DNA from 3 places in the Naumannella halotolerans genome. Region 2 is predicted to be linked to each of the others. Evidence: riboswitches for the same ligand, from Rfam matches in the RefSeq annotation. Region 2 holds a riboswitch; each other region holds the start of a gene.
The links. Region 2 has a riboswitch for thiamine pyrophosphate ahead of thiM (hydroxyethylthiazole kinase). Riboswitches for the same ligand answer to the same signal wherever they lie in the genome.
Positions count from the first base shown of each region.

Region 1 (4,977 bases), on a different contig from region 2:
CAGCGAGAAGGCCAGGGAGAACGCGCGCCGGATTCGCCCGTCATCGCCCAGGCCGCGGGCACGACGGGCGAGCGCCAGTTGCCGCCAGTCCTCCCCGAGCACACCGAACAGCCGTACCCCGGCCAGCGCCCCGAGCACGAACCGGGCAGGCAGTCGGGCCACCTGGCCGAGGGCGTCGGCGAGCCGGGTCGGGTCGATACCGCCGAGGGCGACCAGGGTCGGTACGCCCACTGCCAGCACCCGTAGTCCGATGGCCAGCGCCAGTTCGATCGAGTTGTCGCTGATCACCGCCAGCAGGAACTGCGCATACACCTGTCCGCCCGGTGCGGCGTACAGCAGCATGCTGATCGCGCTCACCGGTGCAGCGATGAACAACGGCCAGCTGCGACGGATGATCGTCCGCGGGCCGATCCCGGCGACGGCGAACAAGATCAACCAGCTGACCAGGGCCACCGCGGCACTGACTGCATCGATGGTGGTCAGCATCGGGATCGTGTAGAGCACGGCGGCGACGAAACCGGTGACCGGGTTCACCGTGTCCGGCCAGGTCCGCCGGGGCGCGGTGTCGGCGACAGCGGCGCTCATGGCGTACCGTCCGCGGGTCCGAGCCGCAGGATCTGATCACCGAGGACGTCGATCAGGTCTGCATCATGGGTGATCGAGACCACCGCGCAACCGCGCCCGTCCACCAGCGCGATGATCAACCGCAGCATCGACTGCCAGGTCAGCCGATCCTGACCGAAGGTCGGTTCGTCGAGCAGGATCAACCGCGGAGCGGTGGCGAGCACGGTGGCCACCGACAATCGGCGCTGCTCCCCGCCGGAGAGGGTGAACGGGTTCGCCCCGGCCAGCGATTCCAGGCCCAGCTCGGCCAACAACTCCGCCACCCGGGTACGGATCTCCTCCGGTCCGGTCCGCACCGCCCGCAGGCCGACGGCGATCTCGTCCGAGACCGTGGCGGTGACGAACTGGTGGCCGGGCTGCTGGAAGACCACCCCGATCCGGGTGGCCAGCTCCCGGGCCCGCCAGCGGGCCGGGTCCGGACCGATCGGGCGCCGGCGCTCGAACCATCGTGTCCGGGAGCGGTCGACGACCTCCCCTTCGGCACGCAGCTGCGCGGTGGCCACGGCGGTTCCGGCGACCGGCGGCAACAACCCGGCCAGGGTGAAACCGAGGGTGGACTTGCCGGCACCGTTCACCCCGGTGATCACGGTCGACCGGCCGGCGTCGAGACTCACCTCGACCGGGTCGTGCACCCCCACGCCATCGCGTCCCGACACCAGCTCGGTGGCCTGCAGCAAGGGCACCGGGTTCGCCCGGCCGGGGCCACCGGAGGCTGTCGAGCGGGGTCGGCGGTCGATCGACAACGGCACTCCGGGCACCCAGACCCCGCGGGCGGCCAGCTGTTCACCCTCGGCGGCCAGCACCCGATCCGGCGGCCCCTCGGCGATCACCCCACCGGCCGGTTCGAGGACGACGATCCGATCGACCACCGGCAGCCAGGTACTCACCCGGTGCTCGACCACCACCAGGGTGGCAGAGCGATCGGCCAACAGGCGGTCGACGGCATCGCGTACCTCGATCACCCCGTCGGGATCCAGGTTCGCGGTCGGTTCGTCGAGCAGCAGCAGACCGGGCTGCATGGCCAGCACCCCGGCCAGCGCGAGCCGCTGCCGTTGTCCGCCGGACAACGCCTCGGTGGAACGATCCAGCGGCAGGTCGAGCCCGACAGCCTCCAGTGCCGCCGACACCCGACGCCAGATCTCGGAGCGCTCGATGCCCAGGTTCTCGCAACCGAAGGCGACGTCATCCCCGACCCGGGAGAGGATGGTGTTCGCCTGCGGATCCTGCAGGACCAGCCCGGTCCGCCCGGCTCCCGGATCGGGTCGCTGCCCGTCGACCAGGATCGAACCGCTCTCCTCCCCCTCGTCGGGCCCGCCGAGCACCCCGGCCAGGCCGGCCAGCAGGGTCGACTTGCCCGCCCCCGAAGGCCCCAGGAGCAGCACCCGCTCCCCCGGTTCGATCCGCAGGTCCACCCCGGCCAAGGCGGGGCGACGTCGGGAACCGTGCCGCCAGCCCCAGTCGGTGAGGTCGATCCGGGCACCGGTGCGGGTGCCGGGTACCTGATGGGCGCGAATACTCATCGAGTGGCGCAACCTCCAGCGGTGCGCACCGGGTTGATGATCATGAGAGTTTGCGTACCTCCCGACCGGCGGCGAACCGGTCCAGCACCCCGGTGGCGGCCAATGCCCTGGTGAGCAGCCAACCGATGAGTCCGGCCAGGATCGCGCCGGAGATCAACAGGCAGACCAGGTAGATCACCAAGAACTCCGGCGACTTCGCCAGGTTGCCGGAGACGAAGAGTTCCAGCACGAAGGCGCCGGCCGCGGCACCCATACCGGCCAGCGCCGCGACCACCAGCCCGAACCGACGATAGGCGAAGATCGCGAAGATCAACTCCGCACCGAGACCCTGGGCGATCCCGGAGTAGACGGTCTCGATCGACCACTGGCTGCCCAGCAGCATGGAGACCACCGAGGCCAGCAGTTCGACGAACAGCGCCGCGCCGGGTTTGCGGATGATCAGCCCGCCGAGCACGCCGCCGAGCAGCCAGATGCCGACGGCGATGCCGCCGATGCCGGGGGTCAGGGCGTCCATGGCGGTGAACCACGCGTAGCCGACGACGTTCCAGGCCACGAAGATCAAACCCGTGGCGACGCCGAGTACGGCGGCGACCACGATGTCGACCACCCGCCAGCGGTAGGAGGTGGGACGTCGTCGGTCCCGGGTGGTCGAGGAATCGGTGGGACTCTGGGTGGGCCTGGTGGACATCTGTGCCTCCATTCGAAGGGCACAAGGAGTTGCTCTCTCCCTGCGCCGGCATGATCCGGATCAGGTTCGACGGTCAAGGACGTTCAGCCCTAATCTCAGCCCGGTGTGCCGGACCCCCGTGGAACTGCCCACAGAGTACGCCGACCGGCGCCACGTTGGCCACCCGGGTGTTGCCCACCCTGGCCGAGGTGAACAATGGTCGTCGAGGATCACCGATCCGTCGGATCCCGGAGAGGACACCTTGGAACTGCAGCGGCTGGGCGCATCCGGATTGAAGGTCTCCCCGATCGTGCTCGGATGTATGAGCTACGGGCAGCCCGATCGCGGATCCCATCCGTGGAGCATGCCGGAGGCCGACTCGCGGCAGTTCTTCGAACGTGCCCTGGCAGCCGGGATCACCACCTTCGACACCGCCGACATGTACTCCCTCGGCTCGAGTGAGGAGATCACCGGCCGTGCCCTGGCCGAGCTCGCCGATCGCGAGGATGTGGTGATCGCCACCAAGGTGTACATGCCGATGAAGGAGAACGGTTACAGCAAGGGCCTGTCGCGCAAACACCTGCTGCAGGCGGTCGACGCCTCGCTGACCTGGCTCGGCACCGATTAGATCGACCTGTACCAGATCCACCGTTTCGACCCCGAGACGCCGGTGGAGGAGACGATGCAGACGCTGGACGACATCGTGCGCTCGGGCAAGGTGCGCTATCTCGGCGCATCCAGCATGGCGACCTGGCAGTTCGCGAAGCTGCAGTACACCGCCGACCTCGGTGGCTGGACCCGGTTCATCTCGATGCAGGACCAGTACAACCTGATCCAGCGGGAGGAGGAGCGGGAGATGTACCCGTTCGTCCTCGACCAGGGTGTGGGCGTACTGCCCTGGTCGCCGCTGGCCCGCGGCAAGCTGACCCGCCCCTGGGGTGAGAGCACCCACCGCAGCGAGACCGACGACGTGACCGCCTGGCTGTACCAGCAGGCGGCCGAGGCCGACCGGGCGATCGTCGAGGCCGTCGCGGCGATCGCGGCAGAACGCGGGGTCTCGATGGCCCAGATCGCGCTGGCCTGGGTACGCCAGCAGCCGGCCGTCACCGCACCGATCATCGGTGCCACCAAACCGCAGCACCTGGACGATGCCATCGCCTCACTGTCGATCGAACTCAGCGACGACGAAAGGGCGCTGCTGGAGGCGCCGTACACCCCGCGCAATCCCGAGGGCTACTGACCCGGGCTCAACCTCCCGTGATCCGCCTGCCCACCTCCGGTGCGGGGCGGGCAGGCGGTCTCGGCGTCGGATCTGATCCGGTCAGGCCTTCTTGTAGACCATCTGCTTGTTGCAGAACTCGTCCATGGCCAGCGGGCCCAGTTCACGACCGATACCGGAGCGCTTGACCCCGCCGAACGGCAGGAACTCGCGGGAGGCCTCCGGGGTGTTGATGTACACCATGCCGGCCTCCAGCCGGTCGGCGACCTTCTCCGCACGTCCGCGGTCGGTGGCGAAGACCGCCGACCCCAGCCCGAAGGGGGTGTCATTGGCCAGGGTGACGGCTTCGTCGTCGTCGGCGACCCGGAACAACATGAAGGCCGGGCCGAACAGCTCATCGTAGTAGCCGGCATTGCCTTTCTTCACATCGGTCAGCACGACCGGTTGCACATAGGCACCCGGGCCCTCGATCCGCTCCCCGCCGGCGAGCACCGTCGCCCCGTCCTTCACCGTCTCCTCGACCTGGCCGACGAACCGCTCGGCGGCCGAGATGCTGGACAGCGGGGACAGCTTGCCCGGATCGGCGTAGGGGTCGGCGGGGATCAGCGCCTTCGCCTTTTCGGCGATCTTGGTCGCCACCTCGTCGTAGATGTCATCCATGATGATCATTCGCTTGGGCGAGTTGCAGGCCTGGCCGTTGTTGCCCATTCGCGTACCGAACATCGTCTCGACGGTGGCGTCGATGTCATCGGTGTCCAGCACGACGAAGGGGTCGGAGCCGCCGAGTTCGAGCACCACCTTCTTCAGGTTCTTCCCGGCCGCGGCGGCGACAGCTGATCCGGCCCGCTCGGATCCGGTCAGCGAGACCCCCTGGTTCAGCGGGCTGGGCAGGATGACCTCGGACACCTGGTCATTGGTGGCATAGACATTGATGTAGGCATCGGCCG
Region 1 covers NZ_SOAW01000002.1:73,718-78,694, forward strand. Annotated here, with positions in the region: gene CLV29_RS11505 (energy-coupling factor transporter transmembrane component T family protein) at 1-585, opposite strand, end outside; gene CLV29_RS11510 (ABC transporter ATP-binding protein) at 582-2,144, opposite strand; gene CLV29_RS11515 (ECF transporter S component) at 2,185-2,832, opposite strand; TPP riboswitch at 2,852-2,962, opposite strand; partial or broken gene CLV29_RS11520 (aldo/keto reductase) at 3,122-4,051, shown strand; gene CLV29_RS11525 (NAD-dependent succinate-semialdehyde dehydrogenase) at 4,133-4,977, opposite strand, start outside.
Region 1: linked by a shared signal. The riboswitch ahead of CLV29_RS11515 (ECF transporter S component) and the one ahead of thiM (hydroxyethylthiazole kinase) in region 2 are both predicted to bind thiamine pyrophosphate.

Region 2 (4,977 bases):
GCAGACCGACGCCGATGTCTCCACCCTGTTGGCCGAGACCCCGCAGATCCAGACCGCGATCGATCAGCTCGAGGTCACCCGTTCCCAGGACTGGGCCCGGGTGTTCGTCCCCGGGGCGGAACTGGAGATGGCCAACGCCGCCGCGGCCGTGCTGAACGAGCAGGCCGATGTGCAGGAGACGCTGACCGGGTTGAAGTCGACCCTGGAGGAGTTGTACACCACCCAGGTGGAGCCGAACATCGGCTGAGCCACGGGAATCAGGACGAGACCCCGCCGGGGACCGGATGGTCGCCGGCGGGGTCTCGTCACTTCCGGTCCTGATCAGCCCGTACGTGCGGCCGGATCGAGGCTCGGGTCAGCGATGCCTGTCATCGGGGTCGGACGGTCGCTTCCCTGGGGCCGGCGGGCCGCGCCGGTTCGTCCCGCAGGCCCACCAGATGATCCACCGGACCGTTGCCGTGTCCCACGGCCAGCTGCCGGCCGGCGGAGATCGCCGCGGTCAGCCAGTCCTTCGCCTGCTGGGTCGCCAGCGCCCAGTCACCGTGGGCGGCCACCCGGGTGGCCAGTGCGCTGGACAGCGCGCACCCGGTTCCATGGGTGTTGCTGCCCGGCACCCGGTCACCGGTGAACTCGGTGACCACTCCGCGGTCGAGCAGCGCGTCGGTGACCACCAGTCCCCGCAGGTGTCCGCCCTTGACCAGTACCCGGACCCCGGACCGGTCGGCAAGACCGTGGGCCTGTTCCAGTGCCTCGGCCAAGGTACGGGCCGGGGCAGCGTCGGTGAGGACGGCCAGTTCGGGGATGTTCGGGGTGACCAGGTCGGACCGGGTGATCAGCTCCGAGACCGCGTCCTCGGCATCGGCATCGACCAGCCGGTCCCCGCTGGTGGCCACCATCACCGGGTCCAGCACGACCACCGGGGGCCGATGCCGGACCAACCATTCCCCCACCACGCGGGCGACCGCTGCCGTACCGAGCATGCCGATCTTCACCGCGTCGACGGTGATGTCGTCGCTGATCGCCTCAAGCTGGGCGCTGAGGAACTCCGGTGGTGGCACGTGGATGGCCCGGACCCCGGTGGTGTTCTGGGCGGTGAGCGCACTGATCGCCGCCATCGCGTACCCGCCGTTGGCGGCGATGCTCTTCAGATCACCCTGCACCCCGGCCCCTCCACTGGGATCGGAGCCGGCGATCGACAACACCCGCGGGATGCCGCTCACCCGTTCTCCCATCGGTCGGCCAGCGCACGGGCGGACCCTTCGGGGTCGGCACTGGCACAGATCGCCGAGACCACAGCCACACCGGCGGCCCCGCCGCGACGGAGCCCCGGCAGATCTTCGGACCGGATTCCACCGATCGCCACGCACGGCAGTGCGGTGGCGCCGGCGAGTCTGGAGAACCCGTCGGTACCCAATTCCGGCGGGTGGTCGGGCTTGGTGGCGGTGGCCCGCACCACCCCCACCCCGAGGTAGTCCACGGTGCCACCTGGCAGTGAATCCGCGGCCGCCAGCTGTGCCCGGGAGCTTGCCGTCAACCCGATGATCGGTTCGGCACCGAGGATCCGCCTGGCCGTCTCGGCGGGAAGGTCGTCCTGTCCCAGGTGGACTCCGGCCACGGCTGCCTGCTGTTCCCGGGCGGCACAGAAGATGTCCACCCGATCGTTCACCAGCACCGGTACCCGGTCACCCACGGTGTCTGCGATCCGGGTCACCAGGTCGAGAAATTCGCGAGCCGAGGCGGTCTTGTCCCGTATTTGCAGCACGCTCACACCGCCGGCGACGGCTCGCCGAACGGTCTCCAGCACACCGCGGTCACCACACTGGGCGGTGTCGGTGACCAGGTGCAGCTCGAGCCGTCCGGGCACCCGAGCCCGGCCGGGCACCGGTTGGCCGACGCTCATGCCAGTACCACCCGCTGCCGCACCTGGTCCGCCGTGAGATCGCCGAGCCGGTCCAGGAATGCCACCGCGAACGAACCCGGACCTGCTGCCTGCTCGGCGGCCAGTTCGGCGGCGATCGTGTAACAGGCCACCGCGGTCACGGTCGCATCGAACACCGTCGTCTCCTCGCTCACCGCCAGGAAGGCGGCCATCACCGCCCCGAGTGCGCAACCCCCACCGGTGATCCGGGTCAGCAACCGGTCCCCGTTGGCCACCCGGACGACGGTGCTCCCGTCGGTGACCAGATCGGTCGGGCCGCTGACCGCGACCACCCCACCGGTACGGACCGCAAGTCCCCTGGCGGCATCCAGTGCCGCTTCCGGCCCGGCCGTCGAATCGACTCCTCGCCCGCCACCACCGGCGCCGGCAGCGGCGAGGATCTCACTGGCATTACCGCGGATCACGGTCGGGCCGGCGGCCACCAGTTCGGCGGCCAGTGCGGTGCGGATCGGCAGCACCCCGGCCGCCACCGGGTCGAGCACCCATGGGGTCCCGGCCCGACCGGCGGCTGCGGCCGCCTCGACGGCGGCGGCCCGGTTCTCGGCCAGGGGTGTCCCCAGGTTGATCAACACCCCACCGGCGAGGCCGGCGAACATCCCGGCCTCGCCCGGGATGTCCACCATCGCCGGTGCAGCCCCGAGTGCAAGCAATGCATTGGCGGTGAAGTTGGTGACCACGGTGTTGGTGATCGACTGCACCAGTGGGGAGGTCGATCGGAGCCGATCGAGCAGCTCGGTGTGAATGGTCGGCGTCGTCGCGGGCGCATGGTCGCGCATACGGACATCCCTTCGCTAGTACGAACTAGATCAGGTTCAACGGGTGTGATCTCAGCACCGTGGCGCACCCCGTGTCACTTGCCCCACACCCTACGTCAGCACCCAGAGGCACGAAAGGGCCGGGACCTACCAGAGGTGGATCCCGGCCCTTCGCCGATCGATTCCGCCGGCCTCACGGCCGGGGCGAGCCCGAGATGATCAGGCTGCCGCCCGCGCCGACTCGGTCACCGGTTCCAACGCCGCGGCGACCAGTTCGGCCACATCGGTGGACGGGACGACGGTGATCGCCTCCAGCACCTCACTCGGCACCTCGTCGAGGTCGGGTTCGTTGCGCTTCGGTGCGAAGACCGTGCGCAATCCGTTGCGCTGGGCGGCGAGCAGCTTCTGCTTCAATCCGCCGATCGGCAACACCCGCCCGTTCAAGGTCACCTCACCGGTCATCCCGACATCACTGCGGACCCGACGGCCGGTGGCCATCGAGACCAGTGCGGTCACCATGGTCACACCGGCGCTCGGCCCGTCCTTGGGGATCGCACCGGCCGGAACGTGGATGTGGATCCGCCGGTCCAGCACACCGGGGTCGGTGATGCCGAGTTCGGCGGCGTGCGCCCGGACGTAGGACAGGGCGATCTGCGCCGACTCCTTCATCACCTCACCCAACTGACCGGTGAGGGTGAGACCTCGCTCGCCGTCGACGGCATTGGCCTCGATGAACAGCACGTCGCCACCCAGTCCGGTGACGGCCAGACCGGTCGCAACCCCGGGCACCTCGGTACGTTCGTCGGACTCCGGAGTGAACCGTGGCCGCCCCAGGAAGTCCTTCAGATTGCCCAGGTCGATGGTGATCGCTGCCTCCGCCCGGCCCTGAGCGATCTTCGTCGCCGCCTTCCGCAATCCCTTGGCCAGCAGCCTTTCCAGCTGCCGCACGCCGGGTTCACGGGTGTAGTCGGCGGCGATCTCCCGCAACGCCTCGTCGGTGAAGATCACCTCCTCGGCATCGAGTGCGGCCAGTTCCCGCTGCTTCGGCAGCAAGAAGTCACGCGCGATGTTGATCTTGTCATCCTCGGTGTAACCGTCGATCGTCACCAGTTCCATCCGGTCCAGCAGCGGCTCGGGGATGTTCTCTATCACGTTCGCCGTGGCCAGGAACAACACATCGGACAGGTCGAGATCGACGTCCAGGTAGTGGTCGCGGAAGGTGTGGTTCTGCGCCGGGTCCAAGACCTCCAGCAGCGCCGAGGACGGGTCACCCCGGTAGTCCGAACCCACCTTGTCGATCTCGTCCAGCAGCACCACCGGATTCATCGAACCCGCCTCGCTGATGGCACGCACGATCCGACCCGGCAGGGCTCCGACGTAGGTACGCCGGTGACCGCGGATCTCGGCCTCGTCCCGGACTCCACCCAGGGCGACGCGGACGAACTTGCGGCCCAGGGCACGGGCAACCGACTCCCCCAGGGAGGTCTTGCCGACACCGGGCGGCCCGGCCAGCGCCAGGACGGCACCGGAGCCACGCCCCCCGACCACCTGCAGCCCACGCTCGGCCCGCCGCGACCGAACGGCCAGGTACTCGATCATCCGGTCCTTCACGTCATCCAGACCGTGGTGATCGGCATCCAGCACCTCCCGCGCCGCGGCGATGTCGGTGTTGTCGGTGGTCGTCTGTCCCCACGGCATGTCCAGGATCGTGTCCAGCCAGGTACGGATCCAGCCGGCCTCCGGGGTCTGGTCCGAACTGCGCTCGAGCTTGTCCACCTCACGCAGCGCGGCCTCGCGTACCTTCTCGGGCAGGTCGGCCTGCTCGACCCTGGTCCGGTAGTCCTCCGCACCATCGGGTTCGCCCTCGCCGAGCTCTGCCCGGATGGCATTGAGCTGCTGGCGCAGCAGGAACTCCCGCTGCGACTTCTCCATGCCCTCGCGGACATCGTCGGCGATCTTGTCGTTGACCTCGGCCTCGGCGATCTGGTTGCGAGTCCACTCGATCAGCGTCTGCAGCCGCTCGGCGACCTCGGGGGTCTCCAGCAGTGCGCGCTTCTGGTCGTCGGTCAGCCAGCTGGCGTACCCGGCGAGATCGGCGAGCTGATCGGGATCGGTCACCCGCTGCACGTTGTCGATCACCTGCCATGCGTCACGGCGCTGCAGGGTCGCGATCACCAGTGACTTGTACTCCTTGGCCAGCTCGCGCAGCTGCTCGTCGGGTTCGGTCACCGGCACATCCTCGGCCTCCACCCACAGGGCACTGCCGGGCCCGGACACACCGGA
Region 2 covers NZ_SOAW01000001.1:1,339,253-1,344,229, forward strand. Annotated here, with positions in the region: gene CLV29_RS06175 (ABC transporter substrate-binding protein) at 1-247, shown strand, start outside; gene thiD (bifunctional hydroxymethylpyrimidine kinase/phosphomethylpyrimidine kinase) at 369-1,220, opposite strand; gene thiE (thiamine phosphate synthase) at 1,217-1,900, opposite strand; gene thiM (hydroxyethylthiazole kinase) at 1,897-2,715, opposite strand; TPP riboswitch at 2,706-2,797, opposite strand; gene lon (endopeptidase La) at 2,914-4,977, opposite strand, start outside.

Region 3 (4,977 bases), 240 kb from region 2:
AGACGCCGATGTTGTCGCCGCCGTTGGCAAGGGTGACGCCTGCGACTGTCCACACGCCGACCTTCTTGCCGGCAACCTTGGCCTCGTCGTCATCGTCGTCATCGTCTCCGCGCCAGGCCTGCCATGCGGCCCAGAGGCCGAGGCCCAGAGGGATGAGACCGAAGTACGGGATGGCTGCCGAGGGCAGGAATGCTCCGGCACCGATGGTCACCAGGACCGCGGCACCGAGGATGCCGGCGAATCCGAGGTACTGGCCGGCCAGAATGCGGGCGGTAGTGCCGCGCTGGTCTGCCCCTCGCGCGAAGAAGAGGGAGAGCACGATGATGTCGTCGATGTTGGTCGCTGCGAACAGGCCCATCGCCTGCAAGACCGAGGTGAGGATCATGCGCCCTCCCCAGCTGCGTCGCATCCGGGAAGCGAGCAGGCGGGATCGATGCACGGGGCGTCTTCGTCCACTGCCAGGGTGGCATCGACCAGTGCCGTCAGCGCCCGCGCCAGGTGCGAATCGGCGATCTCATATCGTGTCCGACGACCCTCGGGCTCGGAGACGACGATCCCGCAATCGCGCAGGCATGCCAGGTGGTTGGACACGTTCGGGCGTGTCAGGTCCAGATCTCGGGCCAGTTCCGCCGGGTAAGTGGGATGGTCGAGCAGGGTCAAGATGATCCGGGATCGAGTGGGGTCGGCCAGTGCACGACCCAGGCGGTTCATCACGTCGAGACGCGAAGCAATAGTCAGCATGGACTGAACTATACAGCGCGCACTGAACACTCGGTCACAGGCGTCAGCCCAGATCGCATGCCCGTAAGGGGAACCTTCACCGTACGTCGAGAGAGCTTCCTCCTCGATGTGAATGTTCGAAGTCGCCTGCACAGCTGACCTGGGCATTCGACGTTGTGTGCACAGGAGTGTGATCTCCCGACTTGTCCGTACCCGTGTGCACGACCGGCACGTTGTTCCATAGTCCTGTGCACGACGAAGCGGTCGACGATGACCTGATTCCTGAGCGCGGTCTGCTAACCGTCTCCGATGAGGTGTGGGCGCTGGCGGCCCGCCGAGCCGAGGTGATCGGCCCGCTGGCCGAAGCCGGGACGGTCGGCGGGGAGGCAGTGGAAGCGGCGGCCGAGCAGCTGGGTGTCCCTGCGGCAGATCTATGTCCTGCTGCGTCGGTGGCGCGAGGGCCAGGGGTTGTGGTCTCGGACCTGGTCCCGCGTCGCTCCAGCGGCCGGCCGCGGCGGGGAGCGACTGCCGGGCGAGCAGACCGTGACGCGCAAGCCACCTGTCACATTCGCACGAGAGGAGGGGGTCTGCGCCACGTAGAATAGGTGACTGGTTGAGTGACAGTGTGAGCCTGCGGCCGGATCTCGGCTGCGGGTGTCACCTAATCGGTCGATCTCGGACACCTGTCCAGCTCGGAGCCGTTCGGCCTGCCGGAGCCTCCACCAGTGTCTCATAATCCCTGTCCAGATCAGTAGGTGTACCAAGCCGTGCCTCGTGGCCATTTCGGACACCTACCCTGTGGATGTGATGGCTTGGTTGTCAGTTTTCGAAGTCCACTGCACGAGTGTCCGAAGTCGACTGCACATTTTAAGGTTGCGCAGCCGTTGTCTGGTGAGGCGCCATGGTGAGGGCTGCGGCGGCCAAGGAACGCCGTAGCGCAGCCGGGCACTGGTGACAGCACGCCCGGACGGTCCGAGGCGCGACCCTTTTGCGATCGCTGAAGCGAGGGCACGGTGCTGGGAACGGTGCGGATGTTAAGCTGGTGAATGACGCGGGGTGCCGTGCTGGTACGGCTGAGATCACACCCGTTGAACCTGATCTAGTTCGTACTAGCGAAGGGAACGTCGCCGATGTCGGCACCTTCTTCCGTCCCTACTGTCCCACTCGATGCTGCCGCTGTGGGCGAGGCCTTGGCTGCGATGCGCGGGCATGCCCCGCTGGTGCAGTGCCTGACCAACGTCGTCGTCGCTCAGTGGACAGCGAACGTCCTGCTCGCGGTCGGCGCCAGTCCGTCGATGGTGGACAACCCGGAGGAAGCCGGGCCGTTCGCCGCCGTCGCCGACGGGGTCCTGGTCAACCTCGGCACGCCCCAAGAGGCGACGGTGGCTGCGATGCACGGCGCGGTCAGTGCCGCCGCGGCGGCCGGCACCCCGTGGGTGCTCGACCCGGTCGGGGTGGGTGGGCTCGCCTGGCGCAGCCGGGTTGTCGTCGACCTGCTCGCCCACGCCTCCCCGGCACTCGTCCGTGGCAACCCCTCAGAGATTCTCGCTTTCGCCGGTGGGGGCAGCGGTGGGCGGGGTCCGGAGAGCGTCGACGCCGCCGAGGATGCCCTCGACGCCGGCCGGGCGCTGGCCCGGGAGCACGGCACCATCGTCGCGGTCTCCGGGGAGGTCGACCACCTCACCGACGGCACCCGGCTGGTGCGGGTGGCCAACGGCCATCGATGGTTGACCCAGGTCACTGGCGGTGGGTGCGCGCTGGGCGCGCTCATGGCTGCCTTCGCCGCCACCACCGACGACCCGCTCCTGGCCGCCACGGCCGCGACCGCGACGTACACCGTGGCCGCCGAGGTCGCGGCCGAGCGTGCCGCCGGGCCGGGGAGCTTCGCCGTTGCGCTGCTGGACTCTCTCGCCACCCTCAACCCGCAGGAGCTGACCGAGAAGGTGGTGCTCCGGTGACCCGCCGACCGGTGAACCTCAGCCTCTACCTGGTCACCGACACCGGTTTGTGCGGCCCACGGGGGGTGCCCGCGACCGTGCAGGCTGCGGTCGCGGGCGGAGTCACCGTGGTGCAGTTGCGTGACCCGGGCGCCACCGACGCCCACTTCGTCGCCCTCGGCGTGGCGGTCCGCGAGGTGCTGGCGGGGACCGGGGTGCCGCTGATTATCGATGACCGGGTCCACCTCGTTCAGGACATCGGCGCCGACGGCGTCCACGTCGGTCAGCGCGACATGCCGCCTGCTCAGGCCCGGCAGTTGCTCGGGCCGGACGCCATGGTCGGGCTGTCGGTCAGCACGATCGAGCAGGTTCGCACAGCACGCGGGCTCGGTGACGGCGTCTTGGACTACCTCGGCGTTGGACCGGTGTGGCCGACGGCGACCAAGCCTGACCACGGCACTCCGATCGGCCCGGGCGGGGTGGCTGCGGTGGCCGCCGCGAGCCCGTGGCCGGTCGTCGCCATCGGCGGCATCACCACGAAACGCACCGGCATGCTGCGCCACAGCGGCGCCGCCGGCGTGGCGGTCGTCTCGACGGTGTGCGCCGCGGAGGAACCAGCCGTGGCGGCCGCGAGCCTGCGGGCCGCGTGGGACGGGCAACCGTGAACCCCCGCCCACCGATCGCGCTGACGATCGCCGGCTCCGATCCCTCCGGCGGGGCCGGTATTCAAGGCGACCTCAAGACCTTCTCCGCACTGGGTGCCTACGGCACCGCGGTGCTCACCTCACTGACCGCCCAGTCCACCCAGGGAGTCACCGGTGTCCAGGTCGTCCCCGCGGACTTCGTCCGCGCCCAGCTGGACACCCTCGTAGACGACGTGGCGGTTGACGCCGCCAAGATCGGGATGCTCGCCTCCGCGGCCACCATCGAGACCGTCCTCGCCTTCCTCGACAAGCGCTCCGACGCGGTGCCGGTTGTGGTCCTCGACCCCGTCATGGTGTCCACCGCCGGTTCCCGGCTGCTGGCCGAGGACGCCGTCGAGCCGATGCGCCAACTCCTGCCGTACGTCTCCCTCATCACGCCGAACGTCCCCGAGGCCGCCGTGCTGCTCGACGCCGACCCCGCCGAAGACCTCGACACCATGCGCGCCCAGGCCATCGCGCTCCGGGAGCTGGGCGCCGCGCGGGTGCTGGTCAAGGGGGGCCACCTCGGCGGCGACGCACACGCCACCGACCTGTGGCTCGACGACGCGGGCGAGCAGCTGCTGACCGGCCCGCGGGTAGCCACGGTCAACACCCACGGCACCGGGTGCGCCCTGTCCTCCGCGATCGCCGCACTCGCCCCGCGCACCGGGTCCCTGCTAGAGGCCACCCGCCAGGCCAAGACTTGGCTCACCGGCACCCTGCGGGCCGCCGACGCGCTCCACATCGGCCACGGACCCGGCCCCGTGCACCACTGCCACGACATCTGGAAAGACGAGAACGACTGGAAGGACAGCGACCGATGACCAGCCCACACACCTCCATGCCCGAGACGATTCGCGACCACGACGACACTGGCGTGTTCAGCACCGTGGCGTGGCATCGCACGGCCAGGGTCCGCGAGGCGATCGACGCGCTGCCCTTGTTGCACCAGCTGAGCGACGCGACCCTGGCGGAAGAGACGTTCCGGCACTACCTCGCCCAGGACGCGCTCTACCTGGCCGACTACGGCCGGGTCCTGGCCGCGGCCGCCGCTCAGGCCCAGGCGTCGGAGGAAATGGCATTCTGGGCGCAGGCCGCGCGGGAGGTGGTCGAGGTCGAGCGGCAGCTGCACGCCACCCACGTCACCGACCTCACCGCCGCCGAGCCCTCACCGACCACGGTTGCCTACACCTCCTACCTGCTGAGCCTCGCGACAGCGGGAAACTACCCGGTCCTCGCGGCCGGCATCCTGCCCTGCTTCTGGGTCTACGACGACGTCGGCACCCGTTTGAAGGCCGCCGTCGGTGACCTGAGCACGCACCCGTACGGGGACTGGATCGCCACCTACGGCGATCCAGACTTCACCGCCGCCACCGACACTGCCCGGGACATCGTGGACCACCTCGCCGACCAGGCCAGCCCCGGCACACTGGCGCGCATGCACACCGCGTTCCACCGCGCCACCCAGTACGAGTGGATGTTCTGGGACGCCGCCCACCGGCAGGAGACCTGGCCCATCTGAGGTCATTCTCCGGTGCGCCCTTGGGCACGCACTCGGCTCATCATGATCCTTCAAGAGCTGGTCGCCGACCAGGAGCTCCTACCGGCCCGGCGGTGTTGCCCCGCACGGTCGTGTA
Region 3 covers NZ_SOAW01000001.1:1,100,776-1,105,752, forward strand. Annotated here, with positions in the region: gene CLV29_RS05145 (cadmium resistance transporter) at 1-385, opposite strand, end outside; gene cmtR (Cd(II)/Pb(II)-sensing metalloregulatory transcriptional regulator CmtR) at 382-741, opposite strand; TPP riboswitch at 1,763-1,859, shown strand; gene thiM (hydroxyethylthiazole kinase) at 1,851-2,678, shown strand; gene thiE (thiamine phosphate synthase) at 2,690-3,322, shown strand; gene thiD (bifunctional hydroxymethylpyrimidine kinase/phosphomethylpyrimidine kinase) at 3,319-4,164, shown strand; gene CLV29_RS05175 (TenA family protein) at 4,161-4,862, shown strand.
Region 3: linked by a shared signal. The riboswitch ahead of thiM (hydroxyethylthiazole kinase) and the one ahead of thiM (hydroxyethylthiazole kinase) in region 2 are both predicted to bind thiamine pyrophosphate.